4 regions of the Billgrantia sp. Q4P2 genome follow, and region 3 is predicted to be linked to each of the others. Evidence: predicted binding sites of a transcription regulator. Region 3 holds the regulator's gene; each other region holds the start of a gene.
The links. The regulator LexA, encoded in region 3, represses DNA repair genes until DNA is damaged. The targets are predictions, from matches to a motif close to TACTGTNTANNTANACAGTA.
Positions count from the first base shown of each region.

Region 1: a site for LexA is predicted at 2,606-2,625, ahead of recA (recombinase RecA). Genes of this name have one in related genera too.
Region 2: a site for LexA is predicted at 3,467-3,486, ahead of ACUY1T_RS07000 (LexA family protein). Genes of this name have one in related genera too.
Region 4: a site for LexA is predicted at 3,070-3,089, ahead of recN (DNA repair protein RecN). Genes of this name have one in related genera too.

Region 1 is NZ_JBRBAI010000003.1:354,443-359,659, reverse strand. Features, by position in the region: gene mutS (DNA mismatch repair protein MutS) at 1-1,638, opposite strand, end outside; gene ACUY1T_RS07145 (CinA family protein) at 1,882-2,394, shown strand; gene recA (recombinase RecA) at 2,704-3,768, shown strand; gene ACUY1T_RS07135 (regulatory protein RecX) at 3,772-4,251, shown strand; gene alaS (alanine--tRNA ligase) at 4,425-5,217, shown strand, end outside.
Region 2 is NZ_JBRBAI010000003.1:328,766-333,982, reverse strand. Features, by position in the region: gene ACUY1T_RS07015 (TenA family transcriptional regulator) at 1-267, opposite strand, end outside; gene ACUY1T_RS07010 (gamma-glutamyltransferase family protein) at 704-2,311, opposite strand; gene ACUY1T_RS07005 (IMPACT family protein) at 2,346-2,966, opposite strand; gene ACUY1T_RS07000 (LexA family protein) at 2,966-3,445, opposite strand; gene ccmA (cytochrome c biogenesis heme-transporting ATPase CcmA) at 3,649-4,293, shown strand; gene ccmB (heme exporter protein CcmB) at 4,280-5,017, shown strand; gene ACUY1T_RS06985 (heme ABC transporter permease) at 5,032-5,217, shown strand, end outside.
Region 3 is NZ_JBRBAI010000001.1:478,186-483,402, forward strand. Features, by position in the region: gene ACUY1T_RS02165 (hypoxanthine-guanine phosphoribosyltransferase) at 1-82, opposite strand, end outside; gene nagZ (beta-N-acetylhexosaminidase) at 133-1,146, opposite strand; gene ACUY1T_RS02175 (L,D-transpeptidase family protein) at 1,242-1,760, opposite strand; gene ACUY1T_RS02180 (TetR/AcrR family transcriptional regulator) at 1,762-2,430, opposite strand; gene lexA (transcriptional repressor LexA) at 2,629-3,276, shown strand; gene dinB (DNA polymerase IV) at 3,413-4,462, shown strand; gene ACUY1T_RS02195 (energy-coupling factor ABC transporter permease) at 4,465-5,136, opposite strand; gene purU (formyltetrahydrofolate deformylase) at 5,158-5,217, opposite strand, start outside.
Region 4 is NZ_JBRBAI010000015.1:51,041-56,257, forward strand. Features, by position in the region: gene dnaJ (molecular chaperone DnaJ) at 1-124, opposite strand, end outside; gene dnaK (molecular chaperone DnaK) at 230-2,161, opposite strand; gene grpE (nucleotide exchange factor GrpE) at 2,284-2,916, opposite strand; gene recN (DNA repair protein RecN) at 3,138-4,814, shown strand; gene fur (ferric iron uptake transcriptional regulator) at 4,897-5,217, opposite strand, start outside.

The sequences.
Region 1 (5,217 bases), on a different contig from region 3:
GGGGCCGAGTTCGCCATTGAGCGAATCGAGCAGGCCGTCATAGAGCAGCTTCTCACGGGCCAGGGCGCGCGACTTGGCCGACAGCGCCTTGTCCTCGAACTCTTTGAGTTCGGGGATGATGAAGCGCTCGGCATTCTTCAGGGTCTGGCGCCGGATGTAGTCGACCGGCGCCTCGCGGGCCTGGGCACGGGGAATCTCGATGTAGTAGCCATGCACGCGGTTGTAGCCCACCTTGAGGCCGGCCAGGCCGGTGCGCTCGCGCTCGCGGGCCTCGAGCTGCACCAGGTAGTCGCCGGCGTGTTCGGCCAGTCCGCGGTAGTCGTCGAGCTCGGCGTCGAAGCCTTCGCGGATCACGCCGCCGTCGCGGATCACCACCGGCGGGTTGTCGTTAAGCCCTCGCGCGAGCATGTCGGCAAGCGCCGGGTAGGGCCGGATATGGTGGGCCAGCTCGTCGAGCGCGGTGCCTTCGCTGTAGCCCTGCAGTTCGCGCTGCAGCTCCGGCAGCGCCAGCAGGGCATCGCGCAGGCGGGCGAGATCGCGCGGGCGGGCGCTGTAGAGCGCCACCCGGGCAAGGATGCGCTCGACGTCGCCGATCGCCTTGAGCAGTTCGCGCAGGGCCACGAAGCCCTCCTGCTCGAGCAGCAGGGCGACGGCTGCTTGGCGCCCTTGCACTTGGCTGCGGTCGCGCAGCGGGCGGTTGAGCCAGCGCTTGAGCAATCGCGAGCCCATGGCGGTGGCGGTGGTATCGAGCACGCTGGCCAGGGTGTTGTCGCCGCTGCCGCCGAGGTTGGTGTCGATCTCCAGGTTGCGTCGGCTGGCGGCGTCGATCACCACCGCGTCGTCGCGGTTCTCGACGCCCAGGGCGGTGACGTGGGGCAGGCGCGAGCGCTGGGTGTCGCGGGCGTACTCGACCAGCACCCCGGCGGCGGTAAGCGCGGCCTCGAGGTGGGCGCAGCCGAAGCCGCGCAGGTCCTGCACCTGGAACTGGTCGCACAGCAGGCGGGTGGCGGATTCGAGATCGAACAGCCAGTCGCTCTGGCGCCGCAGCCCCTGTCGCCCCTCCAGGCTGGGCGGCAACGAGAGGCTGTCCGGCACCAGCAGCTCGGCGGGGTCGAGGCGCTGGAGCTCGGCGAGCATGTCGCCTTCGCCTTCTACCTCGAGCACGCTGAAGCGGCCGCTGGAGAGTTCCAGCCAGGCGATGCCCCAGCAGTCGCCGGCCGGGTGCACGGCCACCAGCAGGTTGTCGCGGCGGGCGTCGAGCAGTGCCTCGTCGTAGAGCGTGCCGGGCGTGACGATGCGCACCACCTTGCGCTCCACCGGCCCCTTGCTGGCCGCCGGGTCACCGAACTGCTCGCAGATCGCCACCGACTCGCCAGCCTTCACCAGGCGTGCGAGGTAACCTTCGGCGCTGTGGTAGGGCACGCCGGCCATGGGGATCGGCTTGCCGGCGGACTGGCCGCGCTGGGTCAGGGTAATGTCGAGCAAGGCGGCGGCACGCTTGGCGTCGTCGAAGAACAGCTCGTAGAAATCACCCATGCGATAGAACAGCAGCACATCGGGGTGCTCGCGCTTGATCCTGAGGTACTGGGCCATCATCGGGGTGTGGCTCGGCACGTCTGTCTTGACCGCGTCGTTCATGCTTTCTCGGCTGGTTCGTCGGTTGCGTGAAGCTTGGGAAAGGGCAAGGTTACCATGCACTGCCGGTGGTCGACATGCCGGAACGCCCCTCCCCCGGCTGCGCTCTTCCGTTGGCTGCGATTGAAGCGTGGGGTCGTTTACCACCCTGCCTGTACCGACGGGAAGGATGCGCTATGGTAGCAGGCAGTTGCAGGACAAGCGGCCGGCGTTTGCCGCCGACCCTCTCGAACAAGGAGCGATACCATGCCTCATAGCGCTTCCAGTCTGGCCAACCTCGACCTCACCACGCTTGCCGAGCGCCTTGGGCGGCGCTGTCGCGAGCGTGGCGTGAGTATCACAGCCGCCGAGTCGTGTACCGGCGGCGGGGTGGCCAGTGCGATCACCTCGGTGGCTGGCAGTTCGGACTACTTCGAGACCGGCTACGTCACCTATTCCAATGCGGCCAAGTCACGCCTGCTGGGCGTTCCCGAAGCGCTGATCGCCCAGCATGGTGCCGTCAGTCAGGCGGTGGTAGAGGCCATGGTGGCGGGCGCCTGCCGCGACAGCGGGGCCAAGCTCGGCGTAGCGATCAGCGGCGTGGCCGGGCCCGACGGCGGTACGCCGGAAAAACCGGTGGGCACCGTATGGCTGGCCTGGGGTAGCGAGACGCACCAACAGGCCGAGCGCTTCCAGTTTCCCGGCGATCGCCGTGCGGTGCGCGAGCGGGCGGTGCGCGAGGCCATCGTCGGGCTGATTCGCTACCTCGAAGCCGACTAGGAACCTGTCGGGCTTAACGCTGATCTGCTACGAGATCCGGTCTTTCGGCCAATTTGATTCGATCTGAGTCGTTAAATAGCGGGCTATTCGCCTCATCAGATCGATAAACTTGTCTCGAAATCCAAATCTCTCGCGACGATCGGTCAAATCCGACAGGCTCCTAGATCGTATTCTTCGCGTGGCTAGTCGCGCGGCGAATTTTTCGTCATACTACTGTCCAACCATACAGTGTCCAGGCGAGCTCCCCGTCGGCAGCCCGCCATTCATTTTGCACCTGCAAGCGTCAGCGTGTTCTGCGAGGAGAGCCTCATGGCACAGGATGAAAATCGTTCCAAGGCATTGAATGCCGCCCTTTCCCAGATCGAGCGCCAGTTCGGCAAGGGTACCGTGATGCGCCTGGGCGATGCGCCGAGGGTGGTGATGCCGTCGGTGTCCACCGGCTCGCTGGGGCTCGACATTGCGCTCGGCATCGGCGGCCTGCCCTACGGCCGCGTGGTGGAGATCTTCGGCCCGGAGTCCTCCGGCAAGACCACCCTGACCCTGTCGGTCATCGCCCAGGCCCAGCGCCAGGGCAAGACCTGCGCCTTCATCGACGCCGAGCACGCGCTCGACCCGAGCTACGCCGAGAAGCTCGGCGTCAACCTCGACGACCTGCTGGTCTCGCAGCCGGACACCGGCGAACAGGCGCTGGAGATCTGCGACATGCTGGTGCGCTCCGGCGGTGTCGACGTGATCATCATCGACTCGGTGGCGGCGCTCACCCCGCGTGCCGAGATCGAGGGTGAGATGGGCGACTCCCACGTCGGCCTGCAGGCGCGCCTGATGTCCCAGGCGCTGCGCAAGATCACCGGCCACATCAAGAACGCCAACTGTATGGTGGTGTTCATCAACCAGATCCGCATGAAGATCGGCGTGATGTTCGGCAGCCCCGAGACCACCACCGGCGGCAACGCGCTCAAGTTCTACGCCAGCGTGCGTCTGGACATCCGCCGCACTGGCTCGGTGAAGCAGGGCGACGAGGTGACCGGCAACGAGACCCGCGTCAAGGTGGTGAAGAACAAGGTGGCGCCGCCGTTCCGCCAGGCCGAGTTCCAGATCCTCTACGGCAAGGGCATCTACCATGCCGGCGAAGTGGTCGACCTGGGCGTGCAGTGCAATCTGATCGACAAGGCCGGTGCCTGGTACAGCTACCAGGGCAACAAGATCGGCCAGGGCAAGGCCAACGCCGCTCAGTTCCTCGAGGACAACCCGGCGGTGATGGAAGAGATCGAGAGCCAGATCCGCGGCCAGCTGCTGGCCACGGTCGCACCCAAGGAAGAGGAGGCCGGTGAGCCGGTGGCCGCCGAGGCCGAACGCGAGGACGACCTGCTCTAAGCCATGCCTGCCCAGCCCGAAGCGCGTGCGTCGTCCCCGCGGGACGACGCCATTCGCCTGCTGGCCCGGCGCGAGTACTCCCGCGCCGAGCTGGCGCAGCGGTTGGCAGCCCGAGCCCACTCCCCGGAAGCGATCGGCGCCTGTCTCGATGAATTGGCCGGCGAAGGGCTGCAGTCCGATGCCCGTTTTGCCGAGAGCTTCCTGCGTTCCCGCGTGATGCGAGGCCAGGGGCCGCTCAAGGTGCGTGCCGAGCTGGAGCGGCGCGGCGTCGATCGCTCCCTGATCGCCACGACCCTGGCCGAGGCCGAGCAGGAGGGCGAGGTCGACTGGTTCGAGCTGGCCGCCGAAGTGCTCTCGAGACGTTTCACTCACCGCGGCGATTCCCCGCGCGAACGTGCCCGCCGCGAGCGCTTCCTGGCCTCTCGCGGCTTCGATTTCGAGCAGATCCGCCATGCCCTGGAGCGCCTGGGCGCTACCGAATGACGCTCAGCTTGGGCGCCCCCCTTTAGTCGCTTGACAACTGCGCTATAATGCCTCCCTTTGCGAACGCCCTTGGTGGCGCTCCTGACACGCCAAGGCGTGCGAATTCGGCCATGCGTAGCGGCGCCGAGCGCGCCTGCCCGTCGGGTGACCACGCTCATCGCCACGGATATGCCATGAAAAGCGCAGACATCAGACAGGCCTTTCTGAGTTACTTCGAAGAGCACGGCCACACCGTCGTACCATCGAGTTCCCTGGTGCCGGGCAACGACCCGACGCTGCTGTTCACCAACGCCGGCATGGTGCCGTTCAAGGACGTCTTCCTCGGCCGTGACCCGCGTCCCTACGTGCGCGCCACCTCGGCCCAGCGCTGCGTGCGCGCCGGCGGCAAGCACAACGACCTGGATAACGTCGGCTACACCGCCCGCCACCACACCTTCTTCGAAATGCTGGGCAATTTCAGCTTTGGCGACTACTTCAAGCGCGACGCCATCCGCTTTGCCTGGACCTTCCTCACCGAGCGCCTGGGGCTGCCGGCCGAGAAGCTGTGGGTCACGGTGCACGTCAGCGACGACGAGGCGGAGAAGATCTGGAAGGAGGAGATCGGCGTCGACCCGGCGCGTTTCTCCAAGCTCGACGAGGACAACTTCTGGCAGATGGGCGATACCGGCCCGTGCGGGCCGAGTTCCGAGATCTTCTTCGATCACGGCCCCGAGGTTTGGGGCGGGCCTCCCGGTAGCCCCGAGGAGGACGGTGATCGCTACATCGAGATCTGGAACCTGGTGTTCATGCAGTTCGACCGCGACGCGGCCGGCAACCTCAATCCGCTGCCCAAGCCATCGATCGATACCGGCATGGGCCTCGAGCGCGTAGCGGCGGTGCTGCAGGGCGTGCACTCCAACTACGAGATCGACCTGTTCCAGAACCTGCTGAAGGCGGCGGCCGACGCGACCGGTCATGCGGATACCA
Region 2 (5,217 bases), on a different contig from region 3:
GCCACCCAGCTCTTCCTCGTACATGTTCTGCAGCAGGAAGTCCTTGGCCTCGGTGTAGGTCTCCGGGGTGTTGGCGTAGATGTAGGCCAGGTAGTCGGCGAACGGCCCCACATAGTGGTAGTGGTTCTCGGCCCAGCGGGCGAGGTGGTCGCGGGAAAGCTTGCCGCTGGCCCAGGCCACGCTGAACGGGGCCTTGTTGGCGCTCTTGCCCTTGATGGCTTCTTCCAGGGCGGTACGGAATTCGTCGCGGTTCATCAACTGTGCCATGGGGGAGGACTCCTGGTTGTGCCGTGCGCTGCCTGTCGGTAGTCAGCGCCCTTGTTGTTCGAGCATGGTTGTTTGCGTCATGGGCCTGGGTAGGCCGGTGTCTTCTGGATGGCTCATGGTATACCAAAAGCCATATAGGCAGCGTAAATTCCCTTCGCTTGGCCTGTCAAGGCTTTTTCTGACCTGGGTCAAATTTTGTCGGAGGTGCTGTGGTCAGGCGATTGGAAAAGCGATGGAAGCCCGGAATGGCAAGGGTTTCGGAACTTTGTCATGGAAATGTAGGGCTGGAGGGGGCGAGAGGAGAGAGAGCTTCAAGCCCAAGGTTCCGGTATACCAGTGGCCAGGCTTCAGCGCGAATGACTCGGGAGAGGCGAGTGATGAGAGGCGGGCGAAACGAGCGAAGGCGCCATGCTTGGCATGGCGCCCCTTGGGTTTGCTACCAGGGCAGTACCGCGCCGTCGGTACGCGGCTCGGTACCGCCGCACAGTACGCCGGTGGCGCTGTCGCGCAGGATGATCTGGCCGCGGCCGAAGCTGATCGGGTCGGCCGCCTTGACGATATGATGCCCGCGCCGCGCCAGCGCCTGGGCCAGGTGATCGGGGAAGTGCGGTTCCACTTCGACGGTTCGCCCCTGGGTCCACTTCCAGCGCGGCATGTCGAGTGCGGCCTGGGGGTTGAGGTGGTCGTCGAGCATGGCGGCGACCACCTGAACGTGTCCCTGCGGCTGCATGTAGCCGCCCATCACGCCGAAGGGGCCCAGCGCTTCGCCATCGCGGGTGATGAAGCCGGGAATGATGGTGTGATAGGGGCGCTTGCCCGGGGCCAGGGCGTTGGCGTGGCCGGGGTCGAGCGAGAACGACCAGCCGCGGTTCTGCAGGCTGATGCCGGTGCCCGGCACCACGATGCCCGAGCCGAAGCCTTTGTAGTTGCTCTGGATGAACGACACCATGTTGCCTTCGCCATCGGCAGTCGCCAGGTAGACGGTGCCGCCGCGGATCGGGTTGCCATGTTGGGGATCGAGTGCCCGTTCGCCGATCAATCCGGCACGGGCCTCGAGATAGTCGTCGGCCAGCAGCTGCTCCACGCTGGGGCCCATGCAGTCACGCTCGGTGATATAGCGCTGGCCATCGACATAGCCCAGCTTGGTGGCTTCGATGCGTCGATGCAGGGTCTCCACCGGATCGCGTCCCTCCTCGCCCAGGCGCTCCAGGATGCCCAGCGCCTGCAGGGCGATCAGCCCGCTGCCGTTGGGTGGGATCTCCCAGATGTCGTGGCCGCGATAGCGAGTGCTGATCGGATCGACCCACTCGGGCTGGTAGGCCGCGAGATCCTCGCGGCGCAGCAGGCCGCCATGCTCGCGGAAGAAAGCATCGATGCGCTCGGCCAGCTCGCCTTCGTAGAACGCCCAGCCGTGGGTGTCGGCGATGGCGCGCAGCGTGCGGGCGTGGTCGGGTGCCGCCCAGCACTCGCCGGGCCGCGGCGCACGGCCATCGGGGGCGAAGGTGTCGAACCAGGGCTTGAACGCGGCATCGTCATGCCGGCGATAGCTCTGGTAAGCCTCTTCCCACATCTGGTTGACGATAGGCGAGACCGGAAAGCCCTCTTCCGCCAATGCGATGGCCGGTGCCAACAGCTCGGCGAAGGGTAGCTTGCCGAAGCGCTCGGAGAGTGCCGCCCAGGCGGCGGGCGCGCCCGGCACGGTGACCGGCAGCAGGCCATGCTCGGGAATGCGCTCGTGGCCCAGCGCCTTGACCGCCTCGATGGTCGCCGCCCGGGGTGCCGGGCCGCTGGCGTTCAAGCCATGCAGCTCGCCGTTGACCCAGACGATGGCGAAGGCGTCGCCGCCCAGGCCATTGGACGTGGGTTCCACCACCGTGAGCGCGGCGGCGGTGGCGATCGCCGCATCCACGGCGTTACCGCCCTGTTGCAGGATCTGTATGCCGACCTGCGCCCCGAGGGCCTGCGAGGTAGCGACCATGCCGCGGCTGCCGAATGTTGCCATGCGTCGCGAGGGGCTGGGATAGTAATGGGGGTCGAAAGTCATCGGGAGTCTCTTCTGAACCTCTGTTCTGAACCTGTCAGGGGGTGCCGAGCAGAGTCAGGTTGCCACGTAGCCGGGCCTCCAGCGGTGTCAGGTCCACTTCGACATCACTGGGCCAGCCGACGCTGAGCAGGACGCCATCGCTGGCATAGTCGGCCGCCTCGACCGGTACATCGCGGCTTTCCAGCCAGGCGCGCGCTTCGGCTTCTCCGGCGAAGCCGACCTTGAGCCTGAGCGTGCTGCGTTCGATCACTTCCCGCCGGGGCAGGCCGTCGAGCGCTTTGGCCACGGCCTGGGCGTAGGCGCGGGCCAGGCCGCCGGTGCCGAGCTTGGTGCCGCCGAAATAGCGTGTCACCACGCAGCCTACCTGGCCCAGGCCGGCGCCTTCCAGCACCTGGAACATGGGACGTCCCGCGGTACCGCCGGGTTCACCGTCGTCGGAGAAGCCGATGGCGTTCTGCTCGCCGGGCGGGCCGGCGATGAAGGCACTGCAGTGGTGGCTGGCAGTGGGGTGAACGCGGCGGGCTTCGGCCAGCAGGGACTCGAAGGCCGCCACGTCGGGCGCATGGCAGAGCCAGGTGATGAAGCGGCTCTTTTCCACTTCGGTGACGCTCTCCCGCCAACTGCCGAGCGGCAGGTCGGGCACCGGGTAGCGCATCAGTGGGTCATCTCGTGCTGCTCCTGCTGGCGCACCACGCCCATCACCATGCCGAGCACCTGGATGTCGCTGTTCTTGAGGTAGATGGGCGCCATGTTCTCGTTGGCCGGCTGCAGGCGAACGCCGCTCTTCTCGATGTAGAGTTTCTTCAGCGTGACTTCCTGCTGGTTGATCAGCACCACGGCGGTTTCGCCGTTCTCCGCGCTCTCCTGGCGCTCGATGATGATCACGTCGCCGTCGAAGATGTTGCAGTCGATCATCGAGTCGCCGCGCACGCGCAGGGCGTAGGTGTTGCGGCGAACCATGCAGGCGGGGGCGCGGACGCTGCCGCCGCTGGGGCAGGCTTCGATGGGCAGGCCCGCCGAGACATCCCCTAGGAGAGGCACCTCGGTGAGGTCGGTGGCCTCGACACTGGCCCAGGAGGTGGCGATGGGCAGGTTCGGGCGTCGGTACAGGTACTGCATGGAAGGCGTTGGCATTGGCGTTCCCCCTCTTTGCGACCCTGTTGAAATGTACAGGTATCTTGCATCATACCAAGCGGTCGACGAGTGGCAAGTTTTGCTGATATATCTTTGCCTTGACCTGAGGCAAGGGTGGCGCCGTGACGCACCCGGATCGCTAGCGGCTCAAGGCCATTCAGTGTAGCATTTCCGTCGAATTGACCCTTTCCTGGAGAGTGCCGTTGAGCCTGCGTCTGCAAGCGCAAAGCCTGGCCTGCGAACGTGATGACCGCTGGCTGTTCCGGGGTTTGGACCTGGATATTCAAGCGGGCGAGATCGTCCGTGTGGAGGGCCCCAACGGCAGTGGCAAGACCACTCTGCTGAAGATCCTCTCGGGCCAACTGGCCGACTACGAGGGCGAATTGTTCTGGAATGAGCAGCCGATGCGCGAGGCCCGTGAGTCGTTCCTCGCGAACCTGCTCTACATGGGCCATGCGCCAGGCGTGAAAGCTGCACTCACGCCGCTGGAGAATCTCGCCTGGTACCAGGCGCTGGCCGGTCAGCCGGGCGGCGAGGCGGCACGCTTCAAGGCGCTGGAGGAGGTCGGCCTGGTCGGTTTCGAGGACGTGCCGGCCGGGCAGCTCTCCGCCGGGCAGCAGCGTCGCGTGGCGCTGGCAAGGCTCACGCTCACGCCGCGTCCATTATGGGTACTGGACGAACCTTTCACCGCCATCGACCGCGATGGCGTCGCGGCGCTGGAACGGCGCCTGGTCGAGCACGCTCGCCGTGGCGGCTGCGTGCTGGTCACTACCCACCACGAACTGACGCCCTGCGCCGAGCTGCGCCGCGTCCGCCTTGGCGGGGGAGGGGACGATGCCGGTATCTGATGGCGCACTGATCGAGGAGGTTGCGGTGGTTCGCGAGGAACCTCGCGGCGGCCTTGCTGTCGCAGTGTGGGCAACGCTGAAGCGGGACCTGGTATTGCTGCTGCGGCGTCGCAGCGAAGTGCTGAACCCCCTGGTGTTCTTCGCCATCGTCATTACCCTGTTCCCGATCGGCATTTCTCCCGATCCGGCGCTGCTGGCAGCCATCGCTCCCGGCCTGTTGTGGGTGGCGGCGCTGCTGGCGGCCCTGCTGTCGCTGGATAGCCTGTTCCGGGCCGATTACGACGACGGCTCGCTGGAACAACTGTTGCTGACACCCCAGCCGCTGGCGTTGCTGGCCCTGGCCAAGGTGGCCGTGCACTGGCTGCTGACCGGCCTGCCGCTGGCGCTGATGGCGCCCGTGCTCGGGATCATGCTGGCGCTGCCGGCGGGCAGTTATCTGGTGTTGGCCATTTCACTGGCACTGGGCAGTGCCAGTCTCAGCCTGATTGGTGCCATCGGAGCGGCGCTGACGGTGGGGCTCTCGCGAGGCGGCGTACTGCTGTCGCTGCTGGTGCTTCCCCTTTACATCCCGGTGCTGATCTTCGGTGCCGGGGCCGTCCAGGCAGCCATCTTCGGCGATGGCGTACTGGCGCATCTGGCGATTCTCGGTGCGCTGCTGGCGCTGGCGCTGATCTTTGCGCCCCTGGCGATCGCGGCATCGCTGCGCATCAGCATCAACGGTTGAGAGGTTGACGAGGCATGTGGGCCTTCATTAACAAGTTGCGTTCCCCCAAGTGGTTCTACGCCATCAGCGCCAGGCTCCAGCCCTGGTTCTGGGCGGTAGCGCTGATTCTTATCGTGACCGGCACCATCTGGGGGTTGGCCTTCGCCCCGGCCGACTACCAGCAGGGCAATAGCTTCCGCATCATTTACGTCCATGTGCCG
Region 3 (5,217 bases):
GGCTGATCAGGCAGTCGGCGTTCTCCATGACGTCGCGCATGGTGGCCAGGGATTCGTGAAAATCGACTTCGAGCTTGGGCATGAAGGACTCGTATCAGTGCAGGTAAACGAATGGGTAAGGGGTCGGTCGGCTCAGTACGAGGCCATGGCCTCGAGGCGTGCATGCACACGCCGCCAGCGCCCCAGGGCCTCGATCGCCTCGATGTCGGGACGTGCCCGGCCGTAGCGCAAGCGCGCCGTCAGGCGTGTGGTTCGCCCCTGGCAGGCTTCAAGCGCCTCGAGCGCGGCGGCGCGATCGTTACACACCAGCACCATGTCGCAACCGGCATCCAGCGCCGCCAGGGCTCGCTCGCCCGGCGTACCGGCGAAGCCGGCGCCTGCCATGCCGAGATCGTCGGAGAAGATGGTGCCCTTGAAGCCAAGCGACTCGCGCAGCAAGCCCAGCCAGCTGCCGGAGAAACCCGCCGGACGCGAATCGAAGGCGGAGTAGATGACGTGGGCCGGCATGACGCCATCGAGCCGGGAGGCGAGTTCGGCAAAGGGTATCAGGTCGTGTTGGCGGAGCGCTTCGAGCGGGCGATCGTCGACCGGCAGCTCCAGGTGGGAATCTGCCGCCACGCTGCCGTGGCCGGGGAAGTGCTTGCCCACCGCCGCCATGCCGGCTTCGTGCAGGCCGCTGATGAACGCGCCGGCCATGGCCGCCACGGCCCGAGGGTCGGAGGAAAAACTGCGATCGCCAATCACGCTGGAGATGCCGGTATCGACATCGAGCACCGGGGCAAAGCTGAGGTCGAGCCCGCAGGCCGCCATCTCCATGCCCAGGAGCCAGCCGGCATCCAGGCATAGCCTCAGGGTCACTTCCGGCGCCACCGCATAGTCCCGGCCGATCCGCCCCATGGCGGGCAGGCGCGTCACACCTTCACGCAGCCGCTGGACACGGCCGCCCTCCTGGTCGATGGCCAGCAGCAACTCCGGGCGAACGCGCCGAATGCCGTCGCAAAGCTCCCGCACCTGCCGTGCATGCTCGACGTTGCGGCCGAACAGGATGACGCCCCCTACCTCGGGACGCTCGAGCAGCGCGCGCTCGTCCTTACGTAATGCGGTGCCTTCCAGATCGAGCATCACCGGGCCAAGGGTCTGGGTCATGATCGGTGTCCTTGGGGCATGAAAGGGAGCTGATTCTAGACTAAAGCCGCGTACGGCAACAGCCACCCGTGACACACTGCATTCACTCTATCTCGTCATTCATGCAGCCAGACGGGAGTACCCGGCAGTGCCAGCGCGAAGACTTCCAGCAGCGCCTCGTCACGCATGCGAATACAGCCATGCGAACGGGGCTCACCCATCGGCTGATCCGGCGGTGTGCCGTGTAGATAGATATAGCGCCTCTGGGAGTCGACGTCGCCGCCTCGATTGACATCGCGCTCGAGCCCGCACAGCCACAGGATGCGGGTCAATATCCAGTCGCGCCCGGGATGAGCGGCGGCCAGCTCCGTACTGTACACCTCGCCGGTGGGGCGTCGGCCGCGAAACACCGCGCCAGCCGGCTGACCGGCTCCGATCGCCGCCCGTACGTAGTGCCAGCCCAGCGGCGTGCATCCACTGCCCTCGCGCTGCCCCGTTCCTGCCAGCGCCGTCGATACCGGCCACTCCGCCATCGCGCACTCGCCCTGCCACTGGACGAGGCATTGGCGACCGATATCGACCTCGAACCAGCGCCCATCCCGGGGCGGCAATGCTTCCAGCCGAGGTGTGCGCATGTCAGCTCGCCTTGGCCGGCTGCACGGCGGGAGGTGGAGGCAGTGGAGCGTTCATGGCGGCCACCACCACGGGGCGCAGGCGTCGTATCAAGTCACGCACCGAGACGTGCTCGTGGTAGTCCTTCTCGGCAATGTCACGCAGCGCGTCGAGGCCGGAGAGCGTAAAGATCACCGTACCGAGAACGAAATGCAGACGCCAGAACCGCTCGGCATCGGGTAGCTCGGGGGTGGCGCGCCGTACCAGGTCGGTAAAGCGGGTGAAGACGCTGCCGTACTCTTCCTGGATATGGCGGCGCAGGTGTCCCTGGGCCTGGCTGTAGGCCAGCCCCAGCAGTTTCATGAAGACCTTGAGGCTGTGCTTCTCGGCAGGCACCTCGAGCACGGTGCGCGCCATGGTTTCCAGCAGTTCTTCCAGCGGAATGACGCCGCCAGCGTGACGTACCTCGAGTTCGTCGAGGGCATGGTGGAAGCGCACGGTAAACGGGTCGAGATAGCGCGAGAAGACCGCCTGGATCAGCGCCTTCTTCGAGCCGAAGTGATAGTTGACCGCGGCGAGATTGACGCGTGCCTTGCTGGTAATGGTGCGTAGCGAGGTCTCGGCGAAGCCGCGCTCGGCGAATAGCACCTCGGCGGTATCGAGGATGCGCGTAACGGTATCGGTCTGAGCCATGATCAGCCCCCACTGGAAACAACTGTTTTAAACATTACAAAAGTCTACGTGATTACGCCTTATCCCTCAACGTATAGGAGTCCAAGATCGTTTTAAACATCCTACGAACGAGTGCCGGTGCCACACACCGCCTTTTACTGTATGGGCTTCCATGCTGTATACTTGACCAATACGGCAGTCACGCCAATGGAGTTCGCCATGACACGCCCCCTCACCTCGCGCCAGCAGAACGTTTATGACTTCATCGTCAAGACCATGAACGAACTCGGCTACCCCCCGACCCGTGCAGAAATTGCCCGCGCACTGGGTTTCCGTTCGCCCAATGCCGCCGAAGAGCATCTGCGCGCGCTGGAGCGCAAGGGTGTGATACGGGTGATTCGCGGCACCTCGCGCGGTATCCGCCTTCCGACCCAGGAAGCCGATAGCGTCATCAATGAACCGAGCGGCGAGGGGCTGCCCATCATCGGCGAAGTGGCCGCCGGCAGCCCCGTCCTTGCCGCCGAGCACATCGATCGCTACTGCCCCCTGCCGCCGGACTTCTTCACCCCGCGTGCCGACTACCTGCTAAAGGTTCGCGGCCTGTCCATGAAGGATGTCGGCATCCTAGAGGGTGACCTGCTGGCCGTGCATCGTACCGATCGCGTACGCGACGGCCAAATCGTGGTGGCGCGCCTGGAGGACGAGGTCACGGTCAAGCGCTTCCACCGCCAGGGGCACCGTGTGGTGCTGAAGGCCGAGAACACCGATTTCGCCCCCATCGAGGTGGATCTGCGACACCAGGAACTCGAGATAGAGGGAATCGGGGTGGGAGTAATACGCGGCGGCAGCGGCCAAGCTCTAGGGTAAGAGCTGGCTGCGCTTGGCCATACGGCGTTAAAAATTGGCTCAAAATGCTCATTTGCAACGGCAAACTCCGCTTTTTCGCCAATTTTTGCCTTGTCTGGCCTTCGCTCGCTCAGCTCCGCCAGGCTGATAATTCACCATGAGCCGCAAGATCCTGCATGCCGATTGCGATTGCTTCTACGCCGCGGTGGAGATGCGCGACAACCCCTCTCTCCGTGAGGTGCCGCTGGCGATCGGCGGCAGCGCCGAGGGGCGTGGGGTCATCGCTACCTGCAACTATCCTGCCCGCGCCTACGGCATCCATTCCGCCATGCCGACAGCGCGAGCGCTGCGCCTGTGCCCACATCTCACCCTCCTCCCCGGCGACTTCGATCGTTATCGCGAGGCTTCGCGGCAGCTGCTGGCGATCTTTCACGAGTTGACGCCACTGGTGGAGCCGCTGTCGCTGGACGAGGCCTTTCTCGACGTCACCGACGTGACCCGCTTCTCGGGCAGCGCCACCTGGATGGCACGCTGGCTGAAGGAGGAGAGCCTCAGGCGCGTGGGTATCACCGTCTCGGTGGGTGCTGCCCCATCGAAATTCCTGGCCAAGATCGCCAGCGACTGGGAGAAGCCGGACGGCCTCACCGTCATCGCCCCCTCGCAGGTGGACGACTTCCTGCGCGAACTCCCGGTAACCAAGCTGCATGGCGTTGGACCGGCCACGGCCAAGCGCCTTCAGGCCCTGGAGATCGCCACCTGCGACGACCTGCAGCGCATTCCCCTGGAGCGCTTGCTGCAGGAGTTCGGCAAGTTCGGGCGACGCCTGTTCGAGCTGGCACGGGGCATCGACGACAGGCCGGTGCGCGTCGAGCGCGAACGTAAATCGGTGAGCGTGGAAACCACCTTCGCCGCCGACCTGCCTGACATGGTGCACTGTCATGCCCAACTGGCCCCGCTGTGCGAACGCCTCGAAGCGCGCCTTGCCCGCCATGGCCACCCACCCATCGCAGGTATCTTCGTCAAGGTGCGCTTCGATGACTTCTCCCTCACCACCCTCGACTCCCGTGGCGGCCTGCCCACTCTCGATACCTTCGCCTCACTGATGGAACAGGCCTGGGCCAGGCGCCAGCGTCCGGTACGCCTGCTGGGGGTCGGGGTACGGCTGGTGTCGGACGACGCGCGGCGACAGCTCAGCCTGCCGCTATAGGCTCACTTCGTATCGATGTAGCGATGGTCGTTGAACGTTGCGACCCAGTGGGGGTGGTAGACCATCAGCACGCTGAGCAGCATGCCGGTGAGAAAGGCTTCCGAGGGCATCAACAACGGCAGGAACAGTGCGTACTCCTTGGCCAGATGGACCGCCTCGGGATCGATGGCACCGAGCATCACCAGTCCCAAGCCCGCCAGCCCGGTACCCAGGGTAGCCAGCGCCGCGCCGAAGAAACCGCACAGGAAGAGGAAGATCATCAGATTGTCGGGCAGGTAGCGATCCACGATGCGCCATATCGACACTGTGATTGCAATCGGTATCACCCCGGTGATCAGCACGTTGACACCCAGCAGGGGCCAGCCGGCCTTGCCCAGCACGACCAGCGAGAGGTTGGCCAGCAGATTGGTCGTAAGCGCCAGCGGCGCCTTGAAGATCAGTGTCATCAAGGCCGTCAGCATCAGATGTAGCGTCAGCCAGTCGACCGACTGAGCCCTGAGCTGCCACAACAGCACGACCGCCACACTCGCCGCCAGCCAGCGGTGCTGAAGCCCGCGATCGGCCAGCAGGGCCTGCCAGGGGCGCTGGATCAGCGCCAGAGTCACCACCGTCAGCGAGATCAGTCCGCAGGCGATCAACAGCCACGCGGCAAGAATCGGCTCCGAAAACGTCATGCCACGCTCCCGCCAGCCGGGTCAGGCAAAGACAACGGTCTTGTTGCCATGAATCAGCACCCGGTCCTCCAGGTGCCAGCG
Region 4 (5,217 bases), on a different contig from region 3:
TGTCGTCATCCGGGTTGCGGTCCGGGTGGTATTTCTGCGCCAGCCGTCGGTAGGCCTTCTTGATGTCTTTGGTGTCGGCCCCACGCTCTACGCCGAGCACCTCGTAATAATCGCGTTTGGACATGGGTCCATGCGCCTCCTGGTCTAGGCAGTTCTGCCCGATCCGCGGAAACGGCAACGCGGGAGTCGTCCCCCCGCGCTACCGTCATCCGTGGCATCGCCTTGCCGATTACTGCTTCTTCTGGTCGTCGTTGACTTCTTCGTACTCGGCGTCGACCACGTCTTCTTCCGGCTTGGCGCCAGCCTCCTGGCCTTCGCCACCGGCCTGCTGAGCGGCCTCGGCCTGAGCGGCGTACATCTTCTGCGCCAGGTTGCCGGAGGCCTCGGTCAGCTTGTCCAGCTTGGCCTGGATGTCGTCCTTGTCGTCACCCTTGAGTGCCTCCTCGAGCTCGGAGGCAGCCGCCTCGATGGCCTGCTTCTCCTCGTCGGTGGCGTGCTCGCCGGCTTCCTGCACGGTCTTGCGGGCAGCGTGGACCATGCCATCGGCTTGGTTGCGCAGGGCCACCAGCTCCTCGAACTTCTTGTCCTCGTCGGCATGGGCCTCGGCGTCGCGGACCATCTGCTCGATCTCTTCATCGGTGAGGCCGCTGGAGGCCTTGATGACGATCGACTGCTCCTTGCCGGTGGCCTTGTCCTTGGCGGACACGTTGAGGATGCCGTTGGCGTCGAGATCGAAGGCGACCTCGATCTGCGGCACACCGCGCGGCGCCGGCGGAATGTCGGCCAGGTCGAAGCGGCCCAGCGACTTGTTCTGCCCGGCCTGCTTGCGCTCGCCCTGCAGCACGTGAATGGTCACGGCGGTCTGGTTGTCGTCCGCGGTCGAGAAGGTCTGGGTCTTCTTGGTCGGGATGGTGGTGTTCTTCTCGATCAACGGCGTCATCACGCCGCCCAGGGTCTCGATACCCAGGGTCAGCGGGGTGACGTCGAGCAGCAGCACGTCCTTGACGTCGCCGCCCAGCACGCCGCCCTGGATCGCCGCGCCCACGGCCACGGCCTCGTCCGGGTTGACGTCCTTGCGCGCTTCCTTGCCGAAGAAGTCGGCGACCTTCTTCTGTACCAGCGGCATGCGGGTCTGGCCGCCGACCAGAATCACGTCGTCGATCTCGGACGCTGACAGGCCGGCGTCGGAGAGCGCGGTCTTGCACGGCCCCATCGAACGCTGCACCAGATCCTCCACCAGCGACTCCAGCTTGGCCCGGGTCACCTTCACGTTGAGGTGCTTGGGCCCGGTGTTGTCGGCAGTGATGTAGGGCAGGTTGACGTCGGTCTGCTGGGCGCTCGAAAGTTCGATCTTGGCCTTCTCGGCGGCTTCCTTGAGGCGCTGCATGGCCAGGTTGTCACCGGAGAGGTCGATACCGCTGTCGGCCTTGAACTGATCGACCAGGTAGTTGATCAGCGCCATGTCGAAGTCTTCACCGCCCAGGAAGGTGTCACCGTTGGTGGCCAGCACCTCGAACTGGGTCTCGCCGTCGACGTCGGCCACCTCGATGATGGAGATATCGAAGGTACCGCCGCCCAGGTCGTACACGGCGATGGTCTTGTCGCCGCGCGACTTGTCCATGCCGTAGGCCAGCGCCGCCGCGGTGGGCTCGTTGATGATACGCTTGACCTCGAGGCCGGCGATACGACCGGCATCCTTGGTGGCCTGGCGCTGGCTGTCGTTGAAGTAAGCCGGCACGGTGATCACCGCCTCGGTGACGGTCTCGCCCAGGTAGTCCTCGGCGGTCTTCTTCATCTTCTTCAGCACTTCGGCGCTGACCTGTGGCGGCGCCAGCTTCTTGCCCTTCACCTCCACCCAAGCATCGCCGTTGTCGGCCTCGACGATGCCGTAGGGCACCATCTTGATGTCCTTCTGCACCACATCGTCCTTGAAGCGACGACCGATCAGGCGCTTGATCGCGTACAGGGTGTTCTGCGGGTTGGTGACCGCCTGGCGCTTGGCCGACTGCCCCACCAGCGTCTCGCCATCGTCGGTATAGGCGATGATGGAGGGCGTGGTGCGGGCGCCTTCGGCGTTCTCGATCACCTTGGCGCTGTCGCCGTCGAGCACGGCCACGCAGGAGTTGGTGGTCCCCAGGTCAATACCGATGATGCGTCCCATAGGAAATCCTCGAAAAATCGTTTGCCTTTGATCCATCTCAGCGGCAGTTGCCGCGGTTGACGTCTATCTGGGGGGTGCAGCGAGAATTTTCAAGCCCCGCCCCCGTTTTCATCCACTCGGCTTCAACTGGCGGCCTGGCTGACCACCACCATGGCCGGGCGGACGAGGCGGCCGTTGAGCAGATAGCCCTTCTGGATCACTTCCATCACGCTGTTGGGCTCGAGCTCGGGGTTGGGCACCATGGCCATGGCCTCGTGATACTGTGGGTCGAACGGCTCGCCGGCCGGCTCGACCATCTCGACGCCGAACTTGGCCAGCACGTCGTGCTGCATCTTCAGCGTCATGGCGACACCCTCGCGGTGGGCCTCGCTGGCATCCTCACCCATGGCCTCGAGCGCCTTCTCGAGGCTGTCGACCACCGGCAGCAGTTCCTTGACGAAGCGCTCCAAGGCGAACTTGCGCGCCTTCTCGGCCTCCTGTTCGGCACGGCGCCGCACGTTCTGCGCTTCGGCGGCAGCCCGCAGCGCCTGGTCCTTGGCTGCGGCCAGGCTCTGCTCCAGCTCCTCCACCTGGGCGGCCAGCACGTCGGCCTCGGGATTGTCGCTCTCCACCGCCGTCTCCTCGGGTGCGACAGCAGCCTCATCATCCCCGGCGCCGGCCGAATCCTGCAGTTCGCCTTCCATCGGCTCCGGCTGGATTTCCTGCTCGCGCCGCTCCAGCTCGTCATCAAGCGGGGTCTGGGGTTCTTTAGCCATGCGCATCTCCTGAAGCTATGCCGGCCCAGCGGGGCCGGAAAATTTCGATTCGGCGAAAGCCTTGAAGGTCTGCCGCCTATATGGGGGTCCTTGCGGCAAACTCAAGTGACCCGGCAGCAACCGGCGAAGCGTGTATTGAGAGCGAACCTCTACTACTGTATAAAAATGCAATAACGTGTATGGATATACAGCCACCAGGATACCGGCCGCCGGGAGGTGCCATGCTGACTCAACTTGCCATTCGCGATTACGCCATCGTCGAGACACTCGACCTGGAGCTTGCCGGGGGCATGACGGCCATTACCGGCGAGACCGGTGCCGGCAAGTCGATCCTGCTCGGCGCCCTGGGGTTGTGCCTGGGCGAGCGTGCCGATGCCGGCAGCGTGCGCCACGGCTGCGAGCGTGCCGATCTCTCGGCGCGCTTCGACATTGCCACGCTGCCGGCCGCCCGGCACTGGCTCGAAGAGCGTGAACTGCCCGTCGACGACTGCCTGCTGCGCAGGGTGGTAACCGCCAATGGCCGCTCCAAGGCGTGGATCAACGGCCAACCGGCAACCGTGACCGACCTCAAGGCCCTGGGCGAACATCTGGTCGAGATCCACGGCCAGCACGCCCATCAACTGCTGCTGCGCGAGGAGACCCACCTGCGCCTGCTCGACGACTTCGCCGGCAACCGTGGCGACGTGGGCGAGCTGACCGAGACCTTTCGCCGCTGGCAGGCGACCCGGCGGCGCCTGAAGCAGCTGACCGAGAGCGGCGACGAGGTACAGGCGCGTCGCCAGCTGCTGCGCTATCAGGTCGAGGAGCTGGACGCCCTGGCTCTGGGCGACGAAGAGCTCGCCACGCTGGAGCACGAGCAGGAGCAGCTCGCCCACGCCGAGGAGACGCTGCGCGAGGCGCAACATGCCGCCGAATGCTGCGACTCGGACGAGGCTGGCGTACTGGCGCTGCTCAACCAGGCGACCCATCGGCTCGATCCGCTGCCAGGCAGCGACCGTGGCACGCTGGCCGAAGTGCTGGGCATGCTGAACGACGCCCGCATCCAGGTCGAGGAGGCGGTACGCGAGCTGCATCGCTTCGCCGACGCCACCGAGCTGGACCCGGAGCGCCTGGCCTGGGTCGAATCGCGCCTGGGCGAGGTCCACCGCATCGCACGCAAGCATCACGTCATGCCAGAGGAGCTGCCCGCCCTGCACCGTCGGCTGCAGGCCGAGCTGGAATCCCTCGAAGGCGGCGAGCATGACCTCGAGGCTCTGCGCGCCGAGGTCGAGGTGCTACGCGATACCTGGCGCGAACGAGCCCGCAGCGTGGGCGAGGCCCGCCGCCAGGCAGCGGGCCGCTTCGGCAAGGCGGTGCAGGAGCAGCTTGCCTTCCTGGCCATGGGCAAGGCGCGCTTCGAGGTGGAAGTGGAGGCCAGACAGTCACCGCAACCGGATGGCATGGAAGAGGTGCGCTTCCTGATCAGCGCCAACCCCGGCCAGCCGTCGCGGCCGCTGGCCAAGGTCGCCTCCGGTGGCGAACTGTCGCGCATCAGCCTGGCCATCCAGGTAGTCGCCGCGCGCCACTCGACCATCCCCAGCCTGGTATTCGACGAGGTGGACGTGGGCATCTCGGGTGCCACCGCCGAAATCGTCGGCCAGTTGCTGCGTCGGCTGGGCGCAAGCGGCCAGGTGATGACCGTGACCCACCTGCCCCAGGTGGCGGCCCAGGCCCATCATCACCTGCATATCGAGAAGCAGGCCAAGCGCAACACCACGCTGACGCGCATGGCGCTGCTCGACGAGGCCGGCCGGGTCAGCGAGCTGGCGCGCATGCTCGGCGGCGTCAATCTCTCCGACCGCACCCTGGCCCATGCCCGCGAGATGCTCGATGCCAGCCAGCAGGGCGCCTCGCACTAGGTCTCACCGCGGAAGTGCATCCAACGAACACGGCCCCGATCATCCGATCGGGGCCGTGTCGTATCGTCAGGCGGAAAAGACGCTACTTGCGCGGCTGACCGTCCTGGCGCGTGGCATTGGAGCCGCGCGGGCGCACATAAAGCACCAGCGCATGGTCGACGAGCTCGAAGCCGTGCTCCTCGGCGATCTCTTTCTGGCGACGCTCGATGGTCTCGTCGAAGAATTCGATGATTTCACCACTGTCGAGACACACCATATGATCGTGGTGCTCCTCCTGGGAGATCTCGAACACGGCATGGCCGCCATCGAAGTTGTGGCGGATCACCAGCCCTGCGGACTCGAACTGGGTCAACACGCGATAGACGGTGGCCAGGCCAACGTCTTCCCCGGCTTCCAGCAGAGT